Regions from separate parts of the Streptomyces sp. NPDC006332 genome, predicted to be linked through region 4. Evidence: riboswitches for the same ligand, from Rfam matches in the RefSeq annotation. Region 4 holds a riboswitch; each other region holds the start of a gene.

Region 1 (7,054 bases), on a different contig from region 4:
TGCTGCGCCGCACCTTGTAGCGGCGGTGTTTCGCGTTCGACTCCAGGTAGTCGGCGAAAATCGCCTCCCGCTCGACGCCGAGGGCGAGCAGTGTCACCGCCACGGACAGACCCGCGCGGTCCTTGCCCGCCGCGCAGTGCATGAGCGCGGGGACACTGTCCTCGGCGAGCGAGCGCAGCACCAGCGAGTGCTCGGCGGTGCGCTTCTTGATGATGGCGCGGTAGGACCTGATCATCCGGTCCGCGGCCTTGCCGTCGCCCAGGGTCTCGCGCAGCTCGTCGATCCGGCCGTCGCGGACCATCGTCCAGAACTCGCTGCCGTGGGCCGGATCCGTCAGCGGCAGGTTCACATTGCGCACCCCCGGCAGCTCGACGTCGGGCCCCTCCAGCTTCTGGTCCGCCGAGTTGCGGAAGTCGAAGATCGTGTGCAGATTCAGGGAGGCGAGGAACGCCGCGTCCTCGGCGGTCGCGTGCGCGAGGTGGCCGCTGCGGAACAGCACCCCCGGCCGCACCCGGCGGCCGTCCACGGTCGGCAGGCCCCCCACGTCACGGAAGTTGCGCACTCCGGACAGCTCGGGCTCGGTCGACGGGACCTGCTGTGTCACGGGGGATCCTCCCAGTCGGTGCCGTCGACGCGGCTCGACGGCGGGCACTCACCCGACCATACGACATGGCTTCGTAGGCCAAGCAGTTGTCCACAGGCGTTGCGCCGAGGGCTCGCCGACCTTGATGATGTTGAGGCTTGAGTGCACCTGTTCGTGGCTGTTCGTATCTGTGAGGGACCCTATGCTGGAGATCGCCGAGAACGGCCGAACGTGGATTCTGTCCGGGCCGACCAGCAGTTACGCCCTCCATCTCACCGAGGACCACGAGCTGCTGCACCTGCACTGGGGAGCGCGGATCGCGCTCGCCGACGCCGAGGCCCTCGCCCTGCTCCCCCTGCCGGACCACCGGGGCTTCGAGTCTCCGCTGGACGGGCGTGAGGAGTACCCGGTCGAGGGCGGCCCCCGCTTCGTCCGCCCCGCCCTGTCCGTGCGCACCGACGAGCGGCGCGGCACCGAGTGGGTCTTCGAGGCCTACGAGCGTGCCGAGGACGACGAACTGCGGCTCAGATTCCGCGACGGCGGCCTCACAATCACCCTGCACTACCGCATGCGGCACGACGTCGTGGAGCGCTGGGTGAGCCTGGACAACGAGGGCCCCACGGTGGAGCTCCTGCGCGCCGACTCCGCCACCTGGACCCTGCCCGACCGCGAGACCGGCTGGCGGATGTCGCACCTGCACGGCCGCTGGGCCGCGGAGTCCCGGCTGACGCGCGCCCCCCTGACCTACGGCGAGAAGGTCATCGGCAGCCGCCGCGGCCACACCGGACACCAGTACCTGCCGTGGGTCGCGCTCGACACCGACGCGACCGAGGAGCGCGGCGAGGTCTACGGCTGCGCCCTCGGCTGGTCCGGGTCCTGGCGCATCGCCGTGGCCGAACTGCCCGACACGCGCGTGCAGATCACCGGCGGCGCGGGGTACGACGACTCCGGCCTGCTCCGTCTGGAGGCGGGGGAGTCCTTCACCGCCCCCGTCTTCGCCGGCCTGTGGAGCGACGCCGGCTTCGGCGGGGCGAGCCGCGCCTGGCACGCCTACCAGCTGACGTTTGTCATCCCGGACGCGGACCAGGACCGGCCGGTGCTGTTCAACTCCTGGGAGGCCACCGAGTTCGACATCTCCGAGGAGCAGCAGCTGGTGCTGGCCCGCCGAGCCGCGGCGATCGGCGTCGAGCTGTTCGTCATCGACGACGGCTGGTTCGGGAAGCGCACGAGCGACCGCGCCGGGCTCGGCGACTGGACGCCCAACCCGGACCGCTTCCCCGGCGGCCTGAGGCCCCTCGCCGACCAGGTGCACGCCCTCGGTATGCAGTTCGGCATCTGGGTCGAGCCGGAGATGGTCAATCCGGACAGCGACCTCTACCGCGCCCACCCGGACTGGGTGCAGTACCAACCAGGGCGAAAGCGGACGGAACAGCGCAACCAGCTGGTGCTGAACCTCGCGCGCGAGGACGTCCAGGAGTACCTCTGGCAGCAGTTGCACGGGCTGCTCTCCAGCGCCCCGATCGACTATGTGAAGTGGGACTTCAACCGCTGCTTCACCGACGCGGGCTGGCCCGACGACCCCTACCCGCAGCGCCTGTGGGTGGATCACGTGAACGCGCTGTACCGCCTGTTGGACCGGCTGCGCGAGGCGCACCCGGGGGTCGCCTTCGAGTCCTGCTCCGGCGGTGGCGGCCGGATCGACCTCGGCATCATGAGCCGTACCGACCAGGTGTGGACCTCCGACAACACCGACCCGCTCGACCGGCTCGCGATCCAGCACGGCTTCAGCCAGATCCACCCCGCACGCGTGATGGCCGCCTGGGTCACGGACAGCCCCAACACCCAGCTCAACGACCGGGTCAGCAGCTTGCGGTTCCGGTTCGTCAGCGCGATGGCCGGGGTGCTCGGAGTCGGCGGGGACCTCGCCGAGTGGACCGAGGAAGAGCTCGCCGAGGCCCGGGACTGGGTGACTCTCTACAAGGAGATCCGTCCCCTCGTGCAGCGTGGCGACCTCTATCGACTGCGCCCACCCACGGGCGGATCGAGCGCGGTGCAGTACGTGCTGGGTGACGAGACGGTCGTCCTGGCCTGCCTCCAGGCGCAGCACCACGGCGAGCCCGTACCGGCGCTGCGGCTGCGCGGACTCGACCCGACAGCGTCGTACGAATGCCGTGAAACGGGCGAAGTTCACCGAGGGGCCGTGCTGCTGCACCACGGACTGCGGACCGGCCTCCGGGGCGACTTCGATGCGAAGGTTATCCAGCTGCGCCGCATCTGAGACTTGTGCCCGAATTGGCGCCTTCATTCCAACTCTGCCTGAAATGGGGCGACCTGGGAAGTGGAGCGTGAGGAGCGTCATATTCGTGACCGTCCGTCGCGCGTCATGTTCACGTAATTCTTATGTCTTTCAAGGGAATTCGAGAAGTGGATGACTCTTGATTTACCGAGGGTGACTGGGAATTCCCATTACGGATCAACAGAAGCGGATTTGGGTGCAACCTTCCGCTTGTCCCTGTGCGTCTTAGTCGCTTACGTTCGCCACCGATCCGGACGGACGCCCAATCCTGCCGCCGACCGGAGCCCGCACACACTCACCCGACCACGGCAGGAGCGGGGGACCCACAGGTAGAACCGCCTGTTCCGGTCTCCGGAACAGGCTTGGGGTCAAGTCGTACCTCGGTATGGCCGGACATCTCCAGTCCGCACCCGACAGCTCACCTCGCAGGCGCCGGAGAGGAATTCGCCATGCCCGCGAGGGGTAAGCATCGCCAACCGAAGACTCAGCGCTTCGCCCGTTCCATCGCCGTCGCCTCAGCCGGCGGCGCGGCACTCGCCCTTCCGTTTCTGGGGGCCACCGGCGCCCATGCGGCGAGTGCCCAGTCCATTTCGGAGAATGCCGTTCAGTCGTCAGTTCCGACTGCCGCGAAGAAGTCGGTGGCCGCGCGGACTTCCGGTGTGAAGACCTATGTGGTGCGAGCCGGAGACTGCCTCGCCAAGATCGCCGAGGAGCAGCACGTCAGCGGGGGCTGGCAGAAGCTCTACGCCGACAACCGTGAGGCCGTCGGGGACAACCCGTCGCTGATTCACCCCGGTCTGAAGCTCACGATCGGCAAGAAGGCCGAGTCGTCGGCCTCTTCGTCGAAGCCGAAGCCGAAGCCGAGGCCGAAGTCGTCTTCGCCTTCGTCAGCGTCCTCGTCGTCCTCGTCGTCCGCCTCGCAGAAGTCGACGGTCGTCGAGCAGAGCGCCGCCACCACCAGCACCGCGAACGGCTTCACCCTGCCGGTCGACGGAGCCACCATCGGCACGGGCTACCACGTGGCGGGCAGCATGTGGGCCAGTGGCTACCACACCGGTGTCGACTTCATCGTCCCCACCGGCACCCCGCTCAAGGCCGTCGGTGCGGGCACGGTCGTCTCCGCGGGCTGGGGCGGCGCGTACGGCAACCAGGTCGTCATCAGGCTGGCCGACGGCTACTACGCGCAGTACGCGCACCTGTCCTCGATCTCCGTCTCCAGCGGTCAGACGGTGACCGAGGGCCAGCAGATCGGTCTCTCCGGCGCGACCGGCAACGTGACCGGCCCGCACCTGCACTTCGAGATCCGCACCACGCCGGACTACGGCTCGGACGTGGACCCGCTCGCCTACCTCCGTTCCAAGGGTGTCGCGGTCGGCTGACACCCGCACGACCACCTGCCTGACACGCTGCCGAAGGCCGGACCCCTGATCCCCGGGTCCGGCCTTCGGTATGTCCGGGCCCGGATTTCGGTAGGTCCGGGTCCACGGCGATACGTTCTATCCCTCTCCTGGCCAATTCCTGACCGTCGCATTGCGGTCCTGTGGCGAAAAGTGCCTGATCCGTCGACAGCGTGCGGGGCCGGAGGGCACAGTGAACTCCGCTTCTGTGTAAGCGCTTTCCCCTGCCGCACCTGTCGATCGCCCGGAAGGAGTCGTCTCTCGTGACGACCACGCGCAGAGCTTTCGCGACCTTGGCCGCCGGAGCCGCAATGGCCGCCCTCACCCCGGCCGCGACCGCGAGCGCCTCGCCCCGCCACCGCCACCCGATCGCCCACGACGACTTCCGTCACGGTCTCGGCCGATGGGCCGTGGAACTCGAGAAGGGCGGCACCGTCACCGCCTCCCACGGGATCCTGGAGGTCGACGTGCCCGCCGGCGCGACCGTCTGGTTCAGGGAACGGCTCGAAGGGCCGTACGTCCTGGAGTACACCGCCACACCGGTGTCGGAGGGCGGGGCCAATGACCGGGTGTCGGACCTCAACAACTTCTGGAACGCCGTCGACGTCCGCTCCCCGGACGACCTGTTCGCCACCGCGAGGAGCGGTGCGCTCGCCGAGTACGACCACCTCAAGACGTACTACGTCGGATACGGCGCCAACACGAACACCACGACCAGGATGCGCCGCTACGTCGGCGAGGCGGGCGTGCGTCCGCTGGTGTACGACTACACGGAGCCCCTGCTGGTGGCGAACCGGCCGAACCGGGTCCGGATCGTCTCGGACGGTGCGACGACGCGGTGGTGGAACAACGGGCGGCTCGTGTTCGACCTCACCGACCCCGAGCCGTACACCAGCGGGCACTTCGGCTTCCGGACCACCTGGAGTCACTTCCGGATCTCCGGATTCCGGGTATGGCGGTTGCCGCGTCAACAGCACTGACGACAAGGCTATTCCTGGCTTGACCAATCCTTGGAAGGTGGCTTATCTCACCGCCCGTCAACCCCTTCTTACGGTCGCGTAGCTCACATCCGAAGGTGAATCATGGGTCGATGTGGCAGACGATTCGAAGAGTGACAACAGATCAGTGATCGGGTCGTACGTGGCGGTGGGGGACAGCTTCACCGAGGGCGTCGGCGACCCCGGCCCCGACGGGGCGTTGGTCGGCTGGGCGGACCGGTTCGCGGTCCTGCTCGCGGACCGGCGGCCCGAGGGCGACTTCCGGTACACGAACCTCGCCGTGCGCGGGAAACTGCTCGACCAGATCGTGGCGGACCAGCTCCCGAAGGCCGTCGAACTGGCCCCGGAGCTGGTCTCCTTCTGCGCGGGCGGCAACGACATCCTGCGGCCCGGCACCGACCCCGACGAGGTCGCGGAGCGTTTCGAGCGGGCGGTGGTGCGGTTGACCGCCGTCGCCGGCACGGTGATGGTGACGACCGGGTTCGACACCCGCGGCGTGCCCGTGTTCAAGCGTCTGCGCGGGAAGATCGCCACCTACAACGGGCATGTGCGGGCGATCGCCGACCGGTACGGCTGTCCCGTGCTCGACCTGTGGTCCCTGAAGACCATTCAGGACCGCAGGGCCTGGGACGGCGACCGGCTCCACCTCTCGCCCGAGGGCCACACGCGGGTGGCGCTGCGCGCGGGCCAGGTCCTCGGCATGGAGGTCCCGGCCGACCCGGACCAGCCCTGGCCGCCGCAGCCCGCCCGCGGCACCCTGGAGATCCGGCGGGACGACGTGCACTGGGCGCGCGAGTACCTGGTGCCGTGGATCGGACGGCGGCTGCGTGGGGAGTCGTCGGGGGACCATGTGACCGCCAAGGGCGCGTTGTCGCCGGACGACATCAAGACGCGGATCAGCCGGGTGGCTTGAGGGGCACCTGGTTGCCCGGCCGGCCACGCCCCGCGGGTCGTGGTCGGCCGGGCAACCAGGTGCGCGTCATCAGGCCCGACACGTCACGGGTCTGTCGTACGGCGCGGCCCTACGTGGTCAACGCCTCCCGCGACAGCCCCAGTTCCCGGGCCACCGCCTCGTCCACCCACTCCTGCGCCCGCGCCCGCGGCACCCCGCCCTCGTAGGACGTCAGTTGTACGGCGAGACCGTCGAGCAGGGCCGTGAGGCGCAGGGCGGTGCCGGTCGGATCCGGGCAGGCGAACTCGCCCGCGGCCACACCCTCGGCGATGACTTCGGTGAGCGCCGCCTTCCACTGCCGGTCCAGGTCCCGCGTGACCTCCCGCAGGGCGGGCTCGCGCAGCGCCGCCGCCCAGCCCTCGATCCACAGCCGCCAGCCCTTGGCCTGGCCCGTCGGGGCGTACCAGCGCACGGCCGCCCGCAGCCGGCGCAGCGCCGTGGTGCGCCGGCCGAGCAGCTTGCGCAGCTGGGCGAGGTCGTCCTCGGCCGCGTAGGTGAAGGCGGCGGCGACCAGCTTCTCCTTCGTCGAGAAGTGGTAGAGCACCAACGCGTTGCTCACGCCCAGTGCCGAGGCAACGTCGGCGATCCTGACCGCCACCACGCCCCGCGCCTCGATCTGCTCGACGGCGGCGCGCAGCAATTCCTCGCGCCGCTCCGTCACGCTCAACCGCACTCTCGTCACGCGGTCACCCTAGGCCCTTCTGATGGATCTCCGCGGCGTCGCGTCGCCCGGCACGCACGCTCGCCGCACGGCGCGAAGGGCCAGGTGGCTCCGCCACATGACCCTCCACGCCGCACGCCGATCGCACGCACCGAACGCCGCTCCTT
Region 2 (7,054 bases), on a different contig from region 4:
CGCCCGCCATGTCCTGCCCGAGTTCACCGAACGCACCAGCTCCGGGTACCGGACGATGGATCCGTACTCGAAGCTCCTGGAGGGGCGGATCGTCTTCCTGGGGACGCCGATCGACGACATCTCGGCGAACGACGTGATGGCCCAGTTGATGTACCTCGAACACCAGGACCCGGACCGGGACATCTCGCTGTACATCAACTCCCCCGGCGGCTCGTTCACCGCGATGTCGGCGATCTACGACACGCTCCAGTACGTCACGTGCGACGTGGAGACGTTCTGCCTGGGCCAGGCCGGCTCGTCGGCCGCGGTGCTGCTCGCCGCGGGCACGCCGGGCAAGCGCTCCGCGCTGCCGGGCGCGCGGATGGTGATCCACCAGCCCGCGATCATCGAGCCGGTCCAGGGGCAGGCCAGCGATCTGGCCATCCAGGCGGACGAGTTGACGCGGGTACGCAGCCGCATGGAGGAGCTGCTCGTCCGGCACACCGGGCGGACCCCTGAGCAGGTGCACGCGGACATCGAGCGGGACAAGATCCTCACCGCCCAGGAAGCCGTGGAGTACGGGCTGGTGGACCGGCTCGTCCCGAGCCGCAAGGCCTCGCGTCCCGCACCCGACGCGTGGTGAGCCGCGATGCTGCCCGATCTGCCTCCGCTGCCCGCCCTCACCCGCGCCGAGGGTGAGGTGATCGACCGTTACCTCGACGTGGTCGACCTGCTCGGCCGGATCAATCCGGCGCAGCACGGGGACACGTACCGAGGACTGCGTGCCGCGCAGGCACTGGTCGGCAAGGCGGCCGCGCTGCGGGACGCGCTGGAGCTGATGCACCGTCGGGGCGAGACCGAACTGCACGCCGACACGCTGGCGCGTGCGTTGCGCGTGCTGGACGGGGAGCGCCGCACGGCACGCGTCACCGTGCCGCCGTGCTCCGACAGTTGACGCTCCCCCAGCCGGTCCGGACGCGCCGACCCACCGCCGAGCGTCCGGACCGGAGCCGAAACGGACCAAACGGGGTACCGCTGTTCGGACTAGACACGGCTGCATTTATCGGCCCGATCAGATTGCGCAACGCGCGTAGTCAGAGGACGAAATGGGACGTTCCGCTGCTGGTCCGGGGCCCCTTGGGCCCCTCGACACCTCATCGAACAGGAGGGTGTCCACCCGAACGGGTGAGTGGTGAGTAACAACACAAACCCCCGGTTCCATTGGGTTTTTCGGACATCCGTGAGTCAAGATCCCTGACTGACGACAAGACCCCGCCACAGCGGCGGGGCGATCCGGGCGGGCGCCGAGTCCTGCCGCCGCGCGGATGACCGGTCGACAGGAGTGGATCGGCAGGAGTGGAGGACCCAAGCACGACGGGTCGCCGGAACGGTTGTCTCCGTACAGGAGGCGCCGGTTCGAGCAGCCCTTGGGGTGAAGCCGCGTCAGCGGCCGGGCAACTTTGTCAGCCCGAATCCGACAGGTCATCCTTCACAGGCGGCTGACGAAGGGTTGCGCATGACTGCGCTCAATCGTGTCCCGTCGCTCATGGTCCGGGCCGGTACGGCCTCGGCCTTCGCCATCGCCGCCGTCGGCGGTTCGATCGTGGTCCCGGGTGTCACCTCCGACGCCGCGGCAGCCACCCCGGCGACGAAGGCACTACAGGTCGCGGCCTCCAAGAAGGGCTCCCCGTACAAGTACGGGGCGACCGGGCCGAAGAGGTTCGACTGCTCCGGGCTGACGATGTACTCGTTCAAGAAGGCCGGCAAGAAACTGCCCCGCACGGCCGCCCAGCAGTACAACAAGACGCGCCACATCTCCTCCAAGAGCCGCAAGGCGGGAGACCTGGTCTTCTTCCACTCGGGCTCGAACGTGTACCACGTCGGCATCTACGCCGGGAAGGGCAAGCTCTGGCACTCCCCGAAGACCGGGGACGTCGTCCGGCTGCAGAAGATCTGGACGAAGAGCGTCTGGTACGGCCGGGTCAAGTGACCTCCCGCGCGGGGCGACGGTGAGCTGACCCGCCGTCGCCCCGCGCGTCCGTCCCGCGACAGGGGTCCGCTACGGCTCCTGTTGCCCCGCCGCCGATACCGGCGCGGCCGGAACGGACCACGGCAGTTCGATGGAGACCGTCTTGCCGCCCTCTCGGGTGGGTCTGACTCTCAGTTTGCCGCCGCACTCGGCGGCCAGCCACCGGATGATCACCATGCCCCGGCCGTTGTCCTGCTGGACGGCGGCCGGCAGTCGTTTGGGGAATCGCGGGTGGCTGTCGGTGACACCGATGCGCAGGTGTTCGTCTCGGTCGAGCTCGATGTCCACCGTGAAGGTGGGTGACTGTCCGAAGGTGTGCTGTACGGCGTTGGTGGTGAGTTCGGAGACGATCAGCCGGATGGTGTCGGCGATGTCGGTGTCCGTCGCCAGTCCCCACTCCGCCAGGGTGGTGAGCACATAGGTGCGGGCCGCGGAGACCGAGGCGGGAACGCTCGGCAGAGTGACGGATGCTTCCAGATGGTCTGCCATGGCGACGTCGTCCCTTTCCCACGGGCCCGCAGTCCGACACGGAGCGGATGGTTCGAGTACGGTCCCGGACTGGTGCTTCGTCGCCAGACTGCCATTACCGCGGCGGTCACGGGAGGCGATCGACCAAGTAATGCATATATCTGTCGCTCGAAGCGGTGAACTCTAGGGCGACAGAGCATATTTGGGTGCCTCGGTCGGAGTAAGGAGTAACCCATGCAGCACGGTCCTGCGGTGCGCCGCCGGAAACTGGGGGCGGAACTGCGTTCCCTGCGCAGCGGTACCGGACTCACGAGTGGTGAGGCGGCCCGGTTGGTGGGCTGGCACCAGTCGAAGGTGAGCCGCATCGAGACCGGCGCCAGTGGGGTGAAACCGGCCGACGTGCGGTTACTGCTGGACGCCTACGGGGTGCGGGACGCCCAACTACGGGAGTTACTACTGGTGTTGGCCGGGTCCGACGAGAGCGCCGGGCGGCACCACTGGTGGCACGCGTACCGAGGAGTGCTGCCACCCACCTACCGGGACTTCATCAGCCTGGAGTCGCAGGCGAGCGAGATGCGCACCCTGGAGACCTCGGTGGTGCCGGGTCTGTTGCAGACGGCGCAGTACGCCCGGGCGGTGACCAGGGCGGCGGTCGACGGGCTGGACGAGGAGCGGGTGGACGCCCTGGTGGAGGTGCGGTTGGCCAGGCAGGACGTGCTGCGATCGCAACCGCCGCTGGCGCTGGACGCCGTACTGGACGAGGCGGTGCTGCGGCGCGAGGTCGGCGGCCCCGAGGTGATGAAGCGGCAGCTGGAGCGCCTTCTTGAGGCGGCGCGACTGCCCCAAGTGCGGTTGCAGGTACTTCCGTTCGCGGCCGGAGCACACATCGGCGTCACCGGGCCTTTCGTTATCTTCTCATTTTCGAGCACATCTGATCTGGATGTGGTTGTTCTCGACCACTTGACGAGTAGCCTCTATCTCGAGCGGAAAGAAGACCTTCAGGCCTACACCGAGGCCTTCAACGCCCTTCAGTTCCACGCCCTTTCGCCCGAGGACTCGTTGGATTACATCGCCGCGATAGGTGACGGCGCGTAAGGAGGCACCATGACCGCACTGCCTCGGCACGTACCTTCCAGTACCGATCTGCCCGACGTCCGGTGGCTGCGCAGCAGTTACAGCACCGGAGCGAACAACTGCGTCGAGACTGCCCGGCCGAAGACCGGCCGCTGGGCCGGTCTGCTCGCCGTACGCGACTCCAAGGACCCTGCCGGACCCGCGCTGCTCTTCTCCCCCGAGAGCTGGGCGGGATTCACGGCCGCGATCCAGTCCTGATCAGACCGCCCCGTCCATCGGGGCGCGGCGCACGGCCGTGTCACGCCGACTCATGGTCGTGTCTCGCCGATCACCCGTACAGCGCGTTCGATCTGCCCCGCGGAGAGGTCCGCGCGGGCGGTCAGTCTCAGCCGTGAGATGCCGTCGGGCACGGAGGGAGGTCGGAAGCAGCCCACGGCAAGCCCGGCGGTACGGCAGTCGGCCGCCCAGCCGACCGCCGTCTCCGGGGACGGCGCGCGCACCGAGACCACCGCGGCGTCCGGGCGTACCGCCCGCAGCCCCGCGGCCGTCAGGCGTGCGTGGAGTTCACCCGCGACCTCGCGTGCCCGCGCCGCCCGGTGCGGCTCTCGGCGCAGCAGCCGCAGCGCCGCCAGGGCCGCGCCGGTCGCCGCGGGGGCGAGGCCGGTGTCGAAGATGAACGTCCGGGCCGCGTTGACCAGGTGGTCGATCACCCGCGCGGGGCCGAGCACGGCGCCGCCCTGGCTGCCGAGCGACTTGGACAGCGTGACCGTCACGACGACGTCGTCGGCGCCCGCGAGACCGGCCGCCTGCGGGGCGCCGCGGCCGCCGTCGCCCAGGACGCCGAGTCCGTGGGCGTCGTCGACCACCAGCCCCGCGCCGCGCTCCCGGCACGCCGCGGCCAGGGCGGCCAGCGGGGCCGCGTCGCCGTCCACCGAGAAGACCGTGTCGGACACCACCACCGCGGGACCCTCGTGCGTGCTCAGGGCCTTGGCCACGGCGTCCGGGTCCGCGTGCCCGACGACCTGGGTGGCACCCCGGGCCAGCCGGCAACCGTCGATCAGCGAGGCGTGGTTGCCCGCGTCGGAGACGATCAGCGAGCCGTGCGGGGCCAGCGCGGTGACCGCGGCCAGGTTCGCGGCGTAGCCCGAGGAGAAGACGAGGGCCGCCTCGAAGCCGCAGTGGTCGGCCAGCTCGCGTTCCAGTTCGGCGTGGAGCGCGGTGGTCCCGGTGACCAGCCGGGAGCCGGTCGCGCCGCCGCCCCAGGTGCGGGCGGCCCGGGCCGCGCCCTCGGTGACCTCCGGATGACGGGCCAGGCCCAGGTAGTCGTTGCTCGCGAGGTCCAGGAGGGGCGAGTCGGCGGGGCGGGGCCGCAGCGTCCGTACGAGCCCGGCGCGGCGGCGCCGGCCCGCCTCCTCGTCGATCCAGCCGAACGCCATCGGTCCTCCAGGGCTTTTGGCTTGTGTAGGCAGCGCGGTGCGGTGCCGGGCAGTGCGGTGCAGGCCGGCGCGCAGACAGTATTTGTAGGCAGTGAACAGACACTAGCGGGACAACCGGGCACCCCGTATGTGGCGATACCCACACCTCCAAGCGCCTCTGTTGTGCGAACTCTCCTTGGCCCCGGACGGCTCCTTAGGACAGGATCGGCTTTCATGGACCTGCTGAACACGCTGGTGGAAAAGGGGCTGCGGCGCGAGGTGCCGAGCCGCGAGGAGGCACTCGCCGTCCTCGCCACTTCCGACGACGACCTGCTCGATGTGGTGGCCGCGGCCGGCAAGGTACGCCGGCACTGGTTCGGCCGACGGGTGAAACTGAACTACCTCGTCAACCTCAAGTCGGGCCTGTGCCCGGAGGACTGCTCCTACTGTTCCCAGCGGCTCGGCTCCACCGCCGGCATCCTCAAGTACACCTGGCTCAAGCCTGATCAGGCCTCCGAGGCGGCGGCGGCCGGGTTGGCGGGAGGCGCCAAACGGGTGTGTCTGGTGGCGTCCGGGCGCGGGCCCACCGACCGGGACGTGGAGCGGGTCGCGGGCACGATCAGGACCATCAAGGAACAGAACGAGGGCGTCGAGGTGTGCGCCTGCCTCGGGCTGCTCTCCGACGGTCAGGCGGAGCGGCTGCGCGAGGCGGGCGCCGACGCCTACAACCACAACCTGAACACCTCCGAGGCGACGTACGGGGACATCACGACCACCCATACCTATGCCGACCGGGTGGACACGGTCACCAAGGCGCACGCGGCCGGCCTGTCGGCCTGCTCGGGTCTGATCGCCGGTATGGGTGAGTCGGACGAGGACCTGGTGGACGTGGTGTTCTCGCTGCGCGCGCTGGACCCGGACTCGGTTCCGGTCAACTTCCTGATCCCGGTCGAGGGCACCCCGCTGGCCAAGGAGTGGAACCTCACCCCGCAGCGCTGCCTCAGGATCCTGGCCATGGTCCGGTTCGTCTGCCCGGACGTCGAGGTCCGCATCGCCGGCGGCCGCGAGGTCCATCTGCGCACCATGCAGCCCCTCGCCCTCAACCTGGCCAACTCGATCTTCCTCGGCGACTACCTCACCACCGAGGGTCAGGCGGGCAAGGCCGACCTGGAGATGATCGCGGACGCCGGGTTCGAGGTGGAGGGCGCCGACCAGGTCACCCTCCCCGCGCACCGGGCGACGGCGCTGGGTGGCTGCGGGTCGCACGCCGGCGACGGCGCCGGGTGCGGGGCCCACGAGGAAGCGGGCTGCGGGTCCCAGGAGGGCGCCGGGTGCGGGTCGCACGGGGACAGCGGGGTGTGCGGTTCCGCTCCCGCGGCCACCTCGGCCACCCCGGCCACCTCGGGCGAGCCGCGGACGGATCTGGTCGCCGTACGCCGTCGTGGTGCCGGAACGGACCTCGCGCCCAATGCCTGACCTGCCGGTGGCCGGGCTGACCGTGCCGGAGCTGCTGGAGCTGGACCGGCGCCACGTCTGGCACCCGTACGGCCCCATGCCCGGGCGGCAGGAACCGCTCGTCGTGGAGTCGGCGAGCGGGGTACGACTGCGGGTCCGGTCGGCCGACGGAGCGGATGCCGAGGTCGTCGACGGGATGTCGTCCTGGTGGTCGGCGATCCACGGCTACAACCACCCGGTGCTGAACGAGGCCGCGCGTGAGCAGCTCGGGCGGATGAGCCATGTGATGTTCGGCGGGCTCACCCACGAGCCCGCCGTACGACTGGCGAAGCTCCTTGTCGACATGTCGCCCGACGGTCTGGAGCATGTCTTCCTCGCCGACTCCGGTTCGGTGTCGGTCGAGGTCGCGGTCAAGATGTGCCTGCAGTACTGGCGTTCGCTCGGCCGCCCCGCGAAGCGACGGCTGCTCACCTGGCGCGGCGGCTACCACGGCGACACCTGGCAGCCGATGTCGGTGTGCGACCCCGAGGGCGGGATGCACGAGCTGTGGAGCGGCGTGCTGCCCCGGCAGGTCTTCGTGGACGCGCCGCCCGCCGGATACGAGGAGTCGTACGCCGAGCTGCTGCGCTCCGCG
Region 3 (7,054 bases), on a different contig from region 4:
GCGCCGTGCTCCTTGATGATCGCCGCGTACTCACGGCAGGCGGCGAAGGTCCGCTCCAGCGCCTCGGGGGCGAGACGGCCCGTCCGGTCGACGCCCTGGCCGAGCCGGACGATCGTCATACGGCGGTCCAGGTCGACCAGTTCCCCGGTCTCGGGGTCGGCGTCGGCGACCAGGAGCCGGATCGAGTTCGTGCCGCAGTCGACGGCGGCGACCCTGGTCACTTGGCGTTCTCCTGAGCCCGCGTCACACAGGTCCCCTTGCGCCACCACTCCGGCAGCATCTCCAGCGCCTCGTCGCCCAGCGGGTTCACCCCGGGGCCCGCCGCGAGGGAGTGGGCGACCAGGACGTGCAGGCACTTCACCCGGTCCGGCATGCCGCCCGCGCTGGGGAAGCCGGTCAGCTCCTCGATCTCGTCGCGGCGCCGGATGTAGTCCTCGTGCGCGGCGCGGTAGGCGGCGGCCAGCTCCGGGTCGCTCTCCAGCCGGGCCGTCATCTCCTTCATCACGCCGTTCGCCTCCAGCGTGCCGATCGCCGAGGCGGCCTTCGGGCAGGTCAGGTAGTACAGCGTCGGGAAGGGCGTGCCGTCGGGGAGGCGCGGGGCCGTCTCCACCACGTCCGGCTCGCCGCAGGGGCAGCGGTGCGCGATCGCGCGCAGGCCGCGCGGAGGGCGCCCGAGCTGCTGCTGGAAGGCCTCGACGTCCGCGTCGGTGGGCTCGGTGCGCGGGGTGGGCGGCGGGGGCGTTTGCATGCCTGTACGGAAGTCTCTCTTAGGTGTCTGTCGGTTCACTGGTCGGAGGCGTCGGACGAGTCGACGCCGTCCCAGACGTTCGCGTACCAGGGGCGGTCCGCGGCGCCCAGGTCGGAGCGGGACTGCCTGGCCGCGTTGGGGTCGATGACGACGAAGCCGGTCTCCCCCGGCATGACGTAGTGCAGCCGCTGCCGGATCTGCTGCTCCGCGTACGCGTCGTCCTGCCACCGTGCCTTGAGGTCGCGCAGCTGCTCGACCCGTTCCCGGGTTCGCTCCTGCTTGCGCTGCACCTCGGCGAACTCGGCGCGCTGGGCGACGTACTGCCTCATGGGATAGGCGAGCGCCACGATCAGCGTGCACAGCACGAGGGCGAGCAGCGCGGCCCGGCCGGTGAGCCGGGAGCGGCGGGCCTGCCGTTTGGTCTGGGAGCGGTAGACACGGGCGGCCGTCTGCTCGCCGAGCAGCCTGATCCTGGTCGTCGTGGAGAAACGGTCCCGGTCCTTCACGGCCATGTCCCCGCCTCCCGTCTCACACGTGCGTACGTCCCCGGACACGGTACGGGACCGGGTACGGGGACGTACGTACGACTGGCTAAGGCTTGGACCTTAACGGGTCAGGCCTTGGGGATCGCGCCGCGGCTGTGCTCACGCCTACTGGTTCGCAGAGCGCTGTGCTTACTAGTTCGCGGAGCGGCCGTGCTTACTAGTTCGCGGAGCGGCCGTGCTTACTAGTTCGCAGAGCGAAACCGCGGGAAGGCCGAGCGGCCGGCGTACACCGCGGCGTCGTCGAGGATCTCCTCGATGCGCAGCAGCTGGTTGTACTTGGCGACGCGCTCGGAGCGGGCCGGGGCGCCGGTCTTGATCTGGCCGCAGTTGGTGGCGACGGCGAGGTCGGCGATGGTGACGTCCTCGGTCTCGCCGGAGCGGTGGGACATCATGCACTTGAAGCCGTTGCGCTGGGCCAGCTCGACGGCGTCCAGGGTCTCGGTCAGCGAGCCGATCTGGTTGACCTTGACGAGCAGCGCGTTGGCGGCACCCTCGTCGATGCCGCGGGCCAGGCGCTCCGGGTTGGTGACGAACAGGTCGTCGCCGACGAGCTGGACCTTGTCGCCGAGCCGGTCGGTGATGGTCTTCCAGCCGGCCCAGTCGTCCTCGAACAGCGGGTCCTCGATGGAGACGAGCGGGTACGCCTCGACGAGCTCGGCGTAGTAGTCCGTCATCTCGGCGGCGGAGCGCTCCTTGCCCTCGAAGGTGTAGACGCCGTCCTTGTAGAACTCGGACGCGGCGACGTCGAGCGCGAGGGCGATCTGCTCGCCGGGGGTGTACCCGGCCTCCTTGACCGCCTCGAGGATGAGGTCGAGGGCCTCACGGTTGGAGCCGAGGTTCGGGGCGAAGCCGCCCTCGTCACCGAGACCGGTGGCCAGGCCCTTGCTCTTCAGGACCTTCTTGAGGGTGTGGTAGACCTCGGTGCCCCAGCGCAGCGCCTCGGAGAAGGACTCCGCGCCGATCGGGGCGATCATGAACTCCTGGATGTCCACGTTGGAGTCGGCGTGCGAGCCGCCGTTCAGGATGTTCATCATCGGCACCGGCAGCAGGTGCGCGTTCGGGCCGCCCAGGTAGCGGAAGAGCGGGAGGTCGCTGGCCTCGGAGGCGGCGTGGGCGACGGCGAGGGACACGCCGAGGATGGCGTTGGCGCCGAGGGAGCCCTTGTTGTCGGTGGCGTCCAGGTCGAACATGGCCTGGTCGATCAGGCGCTGCTCGGTGGCGTCGTAGCCGACCAGCTCCGGGCCGATCTGCTCGATGACGGCGAGGACGGCCTTCTCGACACCCTTGCCCTGGTAGCGGTTCGGGTCACCGTCGCGGAGCTCGATGGCCTCGAAGGCGCCCGTGGAGGCGCCGGAGGGGACGGCGGCACGACCCGTGCTGCCGTCGTCGAGGCCGACCTCGACCTCGACCGTGGGGTTGCCTCGGGAGTCCAGGATTTCCCGGGCTACGACGACGTCGATGGACGGCACGAGCATCTCCTTCTGGGATGTGACGCGGGGTACGCGGGCCGCGGGGACCCGTAGTGCACGGAGTCGCGGTCGGCTCCGCGGGATGAGCCTAACCGCCTCGGGGCGATCGGCCCCCCTGTCGCCCACCCCTTGGGCAGAACCGAGAGGAAATTGTTTCCGAACGGAACAAAGCGTGGGCGTGGAAGCCCACAACGGTCGCGCGGAAGACCACACAAAAAGACCCCGCTCCGGTGCGTACGGGGGAACACGCACCGGAGCGGGGAGCCCGTGGGGACGGGGCCCTCACGAGGCCCTCGACATGAGGGCCACGGAGGGGAGGGCGCTGTGGTTCGGACGGGCGCCGCGTACTACTTCAGGTGCAGCTGCTGACCCGGGTAGATGAGGTTGGCGTCCTCGACGATGTCCTTGTTCAGCTCGAACAGCTTCTCCCAGCCGCCCTTGACCTTGTGCTTCTCGGCGATCGAGCTGAGGGTGTCACCCTTGACGACCTTGTACTCGCCGTCACCCTTCTTGACCTTCTTGCCGGTCGGGGTGGTGACGGTCTTCTTGGCCGCCGGGCGCTCCTGGGAACGCGAGGCCGGCTGCTCGGCGGAACGGGTGTTGACCTCCGAGGAGCCGCTGGAGCTGCTCGAGCCGCTGGAGCTGTCCGAGCTGCTGGAGCTGTCCGACGAGGTGCTGGTGCCGCCGTCGTAGCCACCGCTCGACAGGCCCTTGCCGCAGACCGGCCAGGCGCCCTTGCCCTGGGAGGCGAGAACCTTCTCGGCGACGGCGATCTGCTGCGCCTTGGAGGCCTGGTTGGCCTGCGCGGCGTACTGCGTGCCGCCGTACGCGGCCCAGGTCGAGGCGGAGAACTGCAGGCCGCCGTAGTAGCCGTTGCCGGTGTTGATGGACCAGTTGCCGCCGGACTCGCACTGGGCGACGGTGTCCCACTCGGAGGAGGTGGCGGCGGAGGCGTTGCCGGCCGCCATCAGCGGAGCGGCGATGGCGACGCCGGTGACTCCGGCGATCGCGGCGGCGCGAGTGGTCTTGGACGGACGACGGTGCTTGCCCTTGCCGGAAAACAGCATGGTTGATCCCCTCACCGACGCCTGCGAGGTGAGCTGTCGGGTTCGGGCCGGTTGAGTTGCCCGGCCGCATCCCTTCCGGGACGCGGCTTCACCCCAAGCCGGGTCCAGCTCAACTGCTGAGCCCGGCGCCTACCTTGGGTCCCCCGCTCCTGCCTACGGCGCTTGACGCGACGACTGTTCCCGTACGGCCGCTGGCAGGATTCGGCGTTGCGGCAGCCGGGGCTCGTGTTGGCGAGCGGTCCGACGTTAGACACGCGATCCGTGGAATATCAAAGACGATCAGGTCTTCTGAGACTCATCCCACACTTTCACCAAACAGGACATTCAGCGCGAAGTGTGACGTGAACTTCCGCCGGTTTAGCCCTATTCGGCACCAAGTCCAAGGGTCTGACCGGGGGAGATATGACTTGGGTCGGAGCCGATCGCCTGCTTGTTCTCCTCGTAGAGGGCGCGCCACCCTCCCTGGAGGTCGAGGGAGCCGGCGATGGACTCAAGGGTGTCCCCGAGACGGACGGTGTACGAGTCACGACCGGCGGCATGACGGCCGCCGGCGGTGCCGGCGTCGGCGGCGTCGACAGCCGCGCCCTCGTCGGCGCTGCCGCCGCGGTGCTTGCCGCCACCGAGGGCCCCGGTGTCCACCAGACTCGAAGAGCCGCCCACCCGCCAGGAGTTGCCCGAGTCGCCCGAGTCGTCCTGTTTCGCCGTACCGGTGGAGGTATCTCCGGAGTCCTGCGAGTCACTGGATTCGGATCCGGAATTACCGGACTTGCCGGGCTCAGCCGAATTACCCGCACGACTCGAACCGTCCGACGCCCCGGAGGAATCGGACGACGAGCCGGAGGGGCTGTCCGACGCGGAGGCCGAAGGCGTGCCCGACGTGTCGCTCGAGGATCCACTCCCGGACGAATCGGCCGATGAACCTTCAGAGTCGGACAAGCCGGACGAACCCGAGTCGTTCGAGGCGCCCGAGCCCGTGTCGGCCCCCAGACCCGTGTCCACGTCGGCCGCCTGGGAGTCCTTGGTGAGCCCGTTGAGCAGCCCACAGGTGGACCAGTAGCCGACACCCTGGTCGGCCAGGATCTTCTCGGCGACGGCGATCTGCTGGTTGCGGCTGGCCTGGTCGGCGCGCGCGGCGTAGTCAAGTCCGCCGTACTGATCCCAGTCCTTCTGCGCGATGTGGAGGCCGCCGTAGTAACCGTCGCCTTCGTTCGCGCTCCAGGAGCCCTCGGTCTCGCAGTTGGCGACCTGGTCCCACGTGGTTCCGGTGGCCGCGCTGGCGCCGGTTGCGCCGAGCAGCGGGATCGCGATGGCGGAGCCGGTCACTCCGGCCGCGACGAAAAGAGCCGGAGCCTGACGGGGGCGACGATGCCGGCCGTTCCCGGAGAGCATGCGGAGACCTTTCGCGAGACAACAGTGACCGCACGGCGGGTGACATTCGCCGCCGCGTTGATCCGTGAACGTATAGGCAGACGATCACTTGTCACAAGTTAATGCCGCGTAGATCACGTGAAGATCACAGGTTTGAAGGCGTGTCACCTTTACGCAGGTGAGGGGCTCGACCACGTGGCGTGAACTCGACGGGCAGGGTACGCAGTCCGCGCATGATGAGCCCGCCGCGCCAGCGCAAATCGGCCGAATCCACGGCGAGTCGCAGGTCCGGGAGGCGGGTGAGGAGCGTCCCGAGGGCACTCTGGCCCTCCAGCCGGGCGAGGGGCGCGCCAAGACAGTAGTGGATGCCGTGGCCGTATCCGAGGTGTTGGTTGTCACTCCGTGAGAGGTCGAGCACATCCGGATCGGCGAACCGCTCCGGATCCCGGTCCGCGGCGGCGAGTACGACGAGCACGGGGTCGCCGGCCGCGATGTCCTGTCCGCCGATGCTGACCGGCCGGGTGGCGAACCGCCAGGTGGCGAGCTCGACGGGGCCGTCGTAGCGCAGGAGTTCCTCGATGCCGGTCTCCAGGAGGCCGCGTTCGCCGGCGGCGAGGGATCGCTGGAGGCGGGCGCGCTGGTCGGGGTGGGTGAGCAGGGCGTAGGTGCCGTTGCCGATGAGATTGACGGTGGTCTCGAACCCGGCGAACAGCAGGATGAAGGCCATCGCGGCGGCCTCGTTCTCGGTGAGGTGCTCGCCGTGGTCGGAGGCTCGGATGAGCCCGGAGATGAGGTCCTCGCCGGCGGCGCTCTCGGCGGGGAGTGCCGCACGCTTGCGGTGGATGAGTTCGGCGAGATAGCCGCGCATCTTCTTCACCGACCGCGCGACGCCACCGCGTGGCCCGCCCCCGTGACGGATCATCATGCCCGCCCAGTCACGGAAGTCGTCCTGGTCCTCGCGTGGGACGCCGAGCAGGTCGCAGATCGTGTAGATGGGGAGGGGGAACGCGAAGTCGTGAATCAGATCGGCACTCCCCTTCTCCACGAAGGCGTCGATCAGGTCGTCGGTCAGTTCCTGCACCCGAGGGGCGAATTCGGCGACCCGTCGCGGAGTGAACGCCTTCGACACCAGCCGACGGAGCCTCGTGTGGTCCGGCGGGTCGATGTTGAGCAGATGGGTCATCAACTCGGCCTTGCGCTCACCGGGGATACCGGTCTTGCCCTTGGCGTGCGCGGGCTCGTCGTGGTGCGCCGGGTTCTTCGAGAGTCGCTGGTCGGCGAGGGCCTGCTTGGCGTCGGCGTAGCGGGTGACCAGCCAAGCCTCCACGCCGCTCGGGAGCTTCGTCCGGTGGACGGGGGCATGCTCCCGGAGCCAGGCGTACGCCGGGTACGGGTCGGTGGCGAACTCCCAGGTGAAGAGTTCCGGGACTGAGCTCGTGGGAGTGGGCTGGTCGGTCACTCCCCGACGGTATCCGGATCGCCGGGACCCGTTAGCTTCCGAGCCCCTCGGCAGCCCGTATCGCGTCCCGGTAGGCCCGGGCGGCGACGCGCAGTGCCGCTTCCGGGTCCACTCCGGCCGCTTCCGCCCGGACCGCCTGGGTCAGCAGCTCGTAGCCGATGCCCTCGCCGCCCGGGAGCGGTACGTCGAGCTGCGCCGTGCGGACTCGTGACGCCAGCTTCGCCGCCAGGGCGAGGCCCGGCTGCCCCAGGGGTATGCCGTCGGTCACCGACTCGCGGCACTTCTCGATCGCCTTGGTGCGCAGCCAGTGCTCCTTGACCTCCTCGGGGGTCGTCGCCGTCTCGTCGCCGAAGACATGCGGGTGGCGGTGGATGAGTTTGGCGACGATGCCGCCGGCC
Region 4 (7,054 bases):
GACGCGGCCACCCTGGAGGACGCCCGCGCGTTCTTCCGCACGTACTACGCGCCGAACAACGCCGTCCTGTCGGTGGTCGGCGACATCGACCCGGAGCAGACGCTCGCCTGGGTCGAGAAGTACTTCGGGTCCATTCCTTCGCACGACGGCAAGCCCGCCCCGCGCGACGGCGCGCTGCCCGACGTCATCGGCGAGCAGTTGCGCGAGGTCGTCGAGGAGGAGGTCCCGGCCCGAGCCCTGATGGCCGCCTACCGGCTCCCGCACGACGGCACCCGCGCGTGCGACGCGGCCGACCTGGCGCTCACCGTCCTCGGCGGCGGCGAGTCCTCCCGCCTCTACAACCGGCTGGTACGGCGTGACCGCACGGCCGTCGCCGCCGGCTTCGGCCTGCTGCGGCTGGCCGGGGCGCCCTCGCTGGGCTGGCTGGACGTGAAGACCTCCGGCGACGTCGAGGTGCCGGTCATCGAGACCGCCATCGACGAGGAGCTCGCCCGGTTCGCCGAGGAGGGCCCCACGGCCGAGGAGATGGAACGCGCCCAGGCCCAGTTGGAGCGCGAGTGGCTGGACCGGCTCGGCACGGTCGCGGGCCGCGCCGACGAACTGTGCCGCTACGCCGTCCTGTTCGGCGACCCGCAGCTCGCCCTCACCGCGGTCGGGCGCGTTCTCGACGTGCGCGCCGAAGAAGTCCAAGAGGTCGCCAAGGCCTGCCTGCGCCCCGACAACCGCGCGGTGCTCGTCTACGAGCCGACCACCACCGAAGCCGAAGACGCCGAAGCCACCGACGAGAACGACGAGGAGGCGGCCCAGTGAGCGAGCTCGCCGCGATGCAGTTCCACCCCCAGCCCCAGGCGGGCGAGGCCAGGCCCTGGGCGTTCCCGGCCCCCGAGCGCGGAACGCTCGACAACGGCCTGACCGTCCTGCGCTGCCACCGCCCCGGCCAGCAGGTCGTCGCCGTCGAGGTGCTGCTGGACGCGCCCCTGGACGCCGAACCGGCCGGTCTTGACGGCGTTGCCACCATCATGGCGCGGGCGTTCTCCGAGGGCACCGACAAGCACTCGGCCGAGGAGTTCGCCGCCGAGCTGGAGCGCTGCGGCGCCACCCTCGACGCGCACGCCGACCATCCCGGCGTACGGCTCTCCCTCGAAGTCCCCGCCTCCCGCCTGGCCAAGGCCCTGGTCCTGCTCGCGGACGCCCTCAGGGCGCCCGCGTTCGCGGACAGCGAGGTCGAGCGGCTCGTCCGCAACCGCCTCGACGAGATCCCGCACGAGCTGGCCAACCCCTCCCGGCGCGCCGCCAAGGAGCTCTCCAGGGAGCTGTTCCCGGCGACCTCGCGGATGTCACGCCCCCGCCAGGGCACCGAGGAGACGGTCGAGTCCATCGACTCGGCGGCCGTCCGGACCTTCTACGAGAAGCACGTCCGCCCGGCCACCGCCACCGTCGTGGTCGTCGGCGACCTCACCGGCGTCGAGCTCGACGAGCTGCTCGGTGACACCCTCGGCGCCTGGACCGGCTCCTCGGCCCAGCCGCGTCCCGTGCCGCCGGTGACCGCCGACGACACCGGCCGGGTCGTCATCGTGGACCGCCCCGGCGCCGTCCAGACGCAGCTGCTGATCGGCCGCGTCGGCCCCGACCGGCACGCGCGCGTGTGGCCCGCCCAGGTGCTCGGCACGTACTGCCTGGGCGGCACCCTGACCTCCCGTCTGGACCGCGTCCTGCGGGAGGAGAAGGGCTACACCTACGGGGTGCGGGCGTTCGGGCAGGTCCTGCGCTCGACCCCGGACGGCTCGGGTGCCTCGATGCTCGCCATCAGCGGCTCCGTGGACACGCCGAACACCGGTCCCGCCCTGGACGACCTGTGGACGGTGCTGCGCACGCTCGCGGCCGAGGGCCTGACCGACGCCGAGCGGGATGTCGCCGTCCAGAACCTCGTCGGGGTGGCGCCGCTGAAGTACGAGACCGCGGCGGCGGTCGCGGGCACGCTGGCCGACCAGGTCGAGCAGCACCTGCCCGACGACTTCCAGGCGACCCTGTACCAGCAGCTCGCCTCGACGGGCACCGTGGAGGCGACCGCGGCGGCTGTGAACGCCTTCCCGATCGACCGTCTGGTGACCGTCCTCGTCGGTGACGCCGCGCAGATCAAGGAGCCCGTCGAGGCCCTCGGTATCGGCGCGGTCTCCGTCGTCTCGGCGGAATAGCGACACGTAGCGCCGCGTAGCGACACGCGGGAGCCACAGCAGTGCCCGGGGCCCTGGTGACCTGAGCGTCACCAGGGCCCCTCGATGTCCGAATTGAGGGAGAGGTTGCCTGTCTGCCCTGTGGCATGCACTACAAAACCCGTGATCGGTTTGGGGATTGAAAGTCGCCCCGCTTAGCGTCTTCCGGGCTGTCCGTCAGGCACCGCGCCGCATCCGCGGCACCGGACAGTCATCGCCGAGTCCCCGCATGGCGCGAGCCAGGGGAGCCGGGGACCCACATGTGAAGTCCCTGGGGTGAATCGGACGCCCGCGCGCACCGCGAGGGGGCCCGTAGGAGACCTTCCTGCTCCGAACCCGTCAGCTAACCCGGTAGGCGAGAAGGAAGGAAAGGACCAGCCACCACATGGCGTTCATGTGCGCCGCCGGGAAGCACCGTCGTCCCAGCCGTATGAAGCGCGGCACCGCCCGTGCGGCGAGTGTCGCGGCACTCACCACCACCGGCGTCATCGGTACCCTGGCCGCCCCCGCGCTCGCAGCCGAGCCCGCGGTCGAGCAGACCGGCCTCACCCCCGTCATCACCATCGGTGACACCGTCGCGGACCAGATCGACGCCCAGGCCCTCGCCCAGAAGCAGGCCGCCGAGGAGGCCGAGGCGCAGCGGAAGGCCGAGGAGGCCGCGCGCAAGAAGGCGGTCGCGGAGGCCAAGAAGGCCCGCGAGGACCAGGAGAAGAAGGAGCGCGCCGCCCGCGAGGCCGAGCGCAAGCGCCTCAACGCCTACGTCGCCCCGATCTCCGGCTCGTACGTCTCGACCGGTTACCAGTCCAGCAGCTCCCTGTGGTCCTCCGGCAGCCACACCGGCATCGACTTCCACGCCTCGACCGGCACCACCGTCCACGCGGTCGGCTCCGGCACCGTGGTCGAGGCCGGCTGGGGCGGGGCGTACGGCAACCAGATCGTGATCAAGATGAACGACGGGACGTACACCCAGTACGGCCACCTGTCGTCGATCGGTGTCTCGGTGGGGCAGTCCGTCACCCCGGGCGCGCAGATCGGCCTCTCCGGAGCGACCGGCAACGTCACCGGACCCCACCTCCACTTCGAGGCCCGCACGGGCCCCGAGTACGGCTCGGACATCGACCCCGTCTCCTATCTCCGTTCGCACGGCGTCAACGTCTGACGACGCACGGCGGGACAACCCGACGCGAGCGCCGCCCCGGCTCCCCGAGCCGGGGTTTTCGGCGTTTCTGGAGCCCGGCTGTCCAAAAAATATCCCTGGATTCCGACCCGCCATCGGAAATTCCGGCTCATTGCCATAGAGTCACCGAACACACGTCAATCGTCGACGTTTCACGGGGATTAAGGCGGAGGTCGGTCATGCGTATTCCGGCGCACTCGGTATGCACGGCGATCCGTGACGACATCGTGGCGGGTGTCTACGAGCGCGGCGGCCGGCTCACCGAGGAACTGCTCGCCCGCCGCTACGGCGTCTCGCGCGTCCCCGTCCGCGAGGCCCTGCGCACGCTGGAGGCCGAGGGCTTCGTGGTGACCCGGCGGCACGCGGGCGCGCACGTCGCGGAACCCACCGAGCAGGAGGGCGCCGACCTCCTGGAGATGCGGGCGCTGCTGGAGCCGCTCGGTGCCTCCCGGGCCGCCCAGCGACGCACCGAGGCCCACCTCAAGGTGCTGCGCGGACTGGTCCGGTTGGGCCAGGAGCGGGCCCGGCGGGGGACCAGCGATGACCTGCGCTCCCTGGGGAGCTGGTTCCACGAGACCCTCGCCCAGGCCTCCGGCAGCCCGGCGATGACCTCCATGCTGACCCAGTTGCGTCACAAGATCGCCTGGATGTACGCGGTGGACGCGCCCGCCGACCCGGTCGAGTCCTGGGCGGAGCACGGCGCGATCGTGGACGCGGTGGCGCGCGGGGACGGCGAGCGCGCGCGAGCGGTCACGGCACTGCACACCGAGCGCGCCACGGCCGCGCACCGGCTGCGCTTTGTGCCCCAGCAGGACCGCCCGGACCGTGTGAGGAACTCGCAACATCCCGTAAACATGACGAGCCTGCGGCATTAACACGGCAGCCGTATACAAAGAGGTGATAATTCGCGGGGGATTATTTCTGCTGCCCGTAAACAATGAAATCGGGCGCGACCGGGAAATGCGAAGGGCTCGCCCGATAATTCGGACGAGCCCTTCGGGGTTGCGCTGCGACGTCAGTCCTCAGACGGTCTCGGGGAGTTCCTCGAGGCCTTCGGAGACCAGCTTCGCGAGGCGGTCGAGGGCGGCGTCCGCCCCGTCGGCGTCGGAGGCGAGGACGATCTCCTCGCCGCCCTGCGCGCCCAGGCCGAGGACGGCCAGCATGGAGGCCGCGTTGACGGGGGTGCCGTCGGCCTTGGAGATCGTCACCGGGATACCTGCGGCCGTGGTGGCCCGGACGAAGATGGAAGCGGGGCGGGCGTGGAGACCCTCGGCCCAGCCGACGTTGACGCGGCGCTCAGCCATGTGATGCTGCCCTTCGGTGTTTCAGGTTGTCTAGACCAGTTTCCCATACGTGAAGCTTGCCCGGAGCGGTCCTGTCCCGCCCCTTCGTGTCGTCGGACCGCGGCCTCGGTCCGATGTCGTCCACCACAGACTGCCTCGCGCCGTTGTCCTACGCGAGCCGTACTCTGGGGCCCATGCAGACCTCGTCGGACCGGCATGAGTATCCCGCCCACTGGGAGGCCGACGTGGTGCTGCGCGACGGTGGCACCGCGCGCGTCCGGCCCATCACCGTCGATGATGCCGATCGCCTCGTCAGCTTCTATGAGCAGGTCTCGGACGAGTCGAAGTACTACCGCTTCTTCGCGCCCTACCCTCGCCTGTCCGCCAAGGACGTCCACCGCTTCACGCACCACGACTTTGTGGACCGGGTGGGACTCGCGGCCACCATCGGCGGCGAGTTCATCGCCACCGTACGCTACGACCGAATCGGCACCGACGGCATGCCCGCCTCGGCCCCCGCCGACGAGGCCGAGGTCGCCTTCCTCGTCCAGGACGCCCACCAGGGGCGCGGCGTGGCCTCCGCCCTCCTCGAACACATCGCCGCCGTCGCCCGCGAGCGCGGTATCCGCCGCTTCGCCGCCGAGGTGCTGCCCGCCAACATCAAGATGATCAAGGTGTTCACGGACGCCGGGTACACCCAGAAGCGCAGCTTCGAGGACGGCGTCGTACGCCTGGAGTTCGACCTGGAGCCGACGGACCGCTCGCTCGCCGTGCAGTACGCGCGCGAACAGCGCGCCGAAGGACGGTCCGTGCAGCGGCTGCTCACCCCCGGCTCCGTCGCCGTCATCGGGACCGGCCGCGCACCCGGCGGGGTGGGCCGCAGCGTCCTCCACAACATCAGGGACGCCGGCTTCACCGGTCGGCTGCACGCCGTGAACAAGGCTCTTCCCGAAGGACAGAAGGACGTCGACGGGGTGCCCGCGCACCGGTCGGTGCGGGACATCGACGGGCCGGTCGACCTGGCGATCGTCGCGGTGTCCGCCGAGCACGTCCCCGAAGCCGTCGAGGAGTGCGGCCGACACGGCGTGCAGGGGCTCGTCGTGCTCTCCGCCGGTTACGCCGAGAGCGGGCCCGAGGGGCGCGAGCGACAGCGCGAACTGGTCCGGCACGCGCGCGCGTACGGCATGCGGATCATCGGGCCGAACGCGTTCGGGATCATCAACACCTCTGCGGACGTGCGGCTGAACGCCTCCCTCGCCCCGCAGATGCCCCGGCCGGGGCGGATCGGACTGTTCGCCCAGTCCGGCGCCATCGGCATCGCCCTGCTCTCCCGCCTGCACCGGCGCGGCGGCGGAGTCACCGGGGTGAGCGGCGTCTCGACCTTCGTGTCGTCCGGCAACCGCGCTGACGTGTCCGGCAACGACGTCCTTCAGTACTGGTACGACGACCCGGACACCGACGTGGCGCTGATGTACCTGGAGTCCATCGGCAACCCCCGCAAGTTCACCCGGCTCGCGCGCCGGACGGCGGCGGCGAAACCCCTGGTCGTGGTCCAGGGCGCGGGTTCCGCGCCACAGGGCCACGCGGTACGGGCGACGCGGCTGCCGCATGCCACGGTGTCCGCGCTGCTGCGCCAGGCCGGGGTGATCCGGGTGGAGACGATCACGGAGCTGGTGGACACGGGGCTGCTGCTCGCGCGGCAGCCGCTGCCGGCCGGTGCCAGGGTGGCGATCCTCGGGAACTCCGAGTCGCTGGGGCTGCTGACGTACGACGCGTGCCTGTCCGAGGGATTGCGGCCGCTGCCGCCGCTGGACCTGACGACCGGCGCCTCGCCGGGGGACTTCCACGAGGCGTTGTCCCGGGCGTTGGCGGACGACGCCTGCGACGCGGTCGTGGTCACGGCGATACCGGCACTGGGGGAGGGGTCGGCCGGGGACGCCGCGCTGGCCGAGGCCCTGAGGTCCGCCGCCGAGCGGGTCCCCGGCAAGCCGGTGCTGGTGGTCCACGTGGAACTCGGCGGACTCGCGGAAGCGTTGTCGGCCGCGGCGAGCACCGCACCGCAGGCGGCTTCGGCCAAACCGGGAGGCGTCCCGCGCGCCCACCCGTTCCGTCCGCTGGACCGACTGGCCGCGCCGGCGACGGCCGAGGTGCCCGCGCCCCGGACCGGTGCCCGCCTCATCCCCGCCTACCCGGCCGCCGAACGTGCCGTCCGGGCGCTCTCCGAGGTGGTCCGGTACGCGCAGTGGCGGCGGGACGCCGCCGAGCCCGGCAGGGTGCCCGAGTACGAGGACATCGACGAGAAAGGGGCCGCCACGCTGATCGGCGGACTCCTCGCCGACGGCCAGGGGCTCACCCTCGGCACCGAGGAGACCTGCGACCTG

What was found. A riboswitch is a leader RNA that binds a small molecule or an ion and turns the genes downstream of it on or off. The one in region 4 is predicted to bind cyclic di-AMP.
Region 1: another riboswitch for cyclic di-AMP. It lies ahead of ABZ027_RS22615 (LysM peptidoglycan-binding domain-containing M23 family metallopeptidase); the one in region 4 lies ahead of ABZ027_RS00095 (M23 family metallopeptidase).
Region 2: another riboswitch for cyclic di-AMP. It lies ahead of ABZ027_RS20910 (C40 family peptidase); the one in region 4 lies ahead of ABZ027_RS00095 (M23 family metallopeptidase).
Region 3: another riboswitch for cyclic di-AMP. It lies ahead of ABZ027_RS27070 (transglycosylase family protein); the one in region 4 lies ahead of ABZ027_RS00095 (M23 family metallopeptidase).

What each region holds. Positions count from the first base shown of each region.
Region 1 covers NZ_JBEXRA010000024.1:127,266-134,319, forward strand. The annotation lists gene ABZ027_RS22605 (tyrosine-protein phosphatase) at 1-604, opposite strand, end outside; gene ABZ027_RS22610 (alpha-galactosidase) at 786-2,861, shown strand; cyclic di-AMP (ydaO/yuaA leader) riboswitch at 3,166-3,324, shown strand; gene ABZ027_RS22615 (LysM peptidoglycan-binding domain-containing M23 family metallopeptidase) at 3,329-4,258, shown strand; gene ABZ027_RS22620 (DUF6250 domain-containing protein) at 4,540-5,256, shown strand; gene ABZ027_RS22625 (SGNH/GDSL hydrolase family protein) at 5,402-6,187, shown strand; gene ABZ027_RS22630 (TetR family transcriptional regulator C-terminal domain-containing protein) at 6,297-6,908, opposite strand.
Region 2 covers NZ_JBEXRA010000022.1:40,110-47,163, reverse strand. The annotation lists gene ABZ027_RS20920 (ATP-dependent Clp protease proteolytic subunit) at 1-622, shown strand, start outside; gene ABZ027_RS20915 (hypothetical protein) at 629-934, shown strand; cyclic di-AMP (ydaO/yuaA leader) riboswitch at 1,282-1,491, shown strand; gene ABZ027_RS20910 (C40 family peptidase) at 1,496-1,969, shown strand; gene ABZ027_RS20905 (ATP-binding protein) at 2,039-2,497, opposite strand; gene ABZ027_RS20900 (helix-turn-helix transcriptional regulator) at 2,711-3,571, shown strand; gene ABZ027_RS20895 (DUF397 domain-containing protein) at 3,581-3,808, shown strand; gene ABZ027_RS20890 (8-amino-7-oxononanoate synthase) at 3,859-4,986, opposite strand; gene bioB (biotin synthase BioB) at 5,200-6,441, shown strand; gene ABZ027_RS20880 (adenosylmethionine--8-amino-7-oxononanoate transaminase) at 6,434-7,054, shown strand, end outside.
Region 3 covers NZ_JBEXRA010000033.1:70,364-77,417, reverse strand. The annotation lists gene ABZ027_RS27090 (Ppx/GppA phosphatase family protein) at 1-221, opposite strand, end outside; gene ABZ027_RS27085 (DUF501 domain-containing protein) at 218-748, opposite strand; gene ABZ027_RS27080 (septum formation initiator family protein) at 784-1,260, opposite strand; gene eno (phosphopyruvate hydratase) at 1,476-2,762, opposite strand; gene ABZ027_RS27070 (transglycosylase family protein) at 3,110-3,829, opposite strand; cyclic di-AMP (ydaO/yuaA leader) riboswitch at 3,833-4,000, opposite strand; gene ABZ027_RS27065 (transglycosylase family protein) at 4,193-5,218, opposite strand; gene ABZ027_RS27060 (cytochrome P450) at 5,343-6,656, opposite strand; gene ABZ027_RS27055 (nucleoside triphosphate pyrophosphohydrolase) at 6,688-7,054, opposite strand, start outside.
Region 4 covers NZ_JBEXRA010000001.1:19,607-26,660, forward strand. The annotation lists gene ABZ027_RS00085 (pitrilysin family protein) at 1-810, shown strand, start outside; gene ABZ027_RS00090 (pitrilysin family protein) at 807-2,195, shown strand; cyclic di-AMP (ydaO/yuaA leader) riboswitch at 2,419-2,585, shown strand; gene ABZ027_RS00095 (M23 family metallopeptidase) at 2,599-3,372, shown strand; gene ABZ027_RS00100 (GntR family transcriptional regulator) at 3,570-4,265, shown strand; gene ABZ027_RS00105 (HPr family phosphocarrier protein) at 4,413-4,694, opposite strand; gene ABZ027_RS00110 (GNAT family N-acetyltransferase) at 4,868-7,054, shown strand, end outside.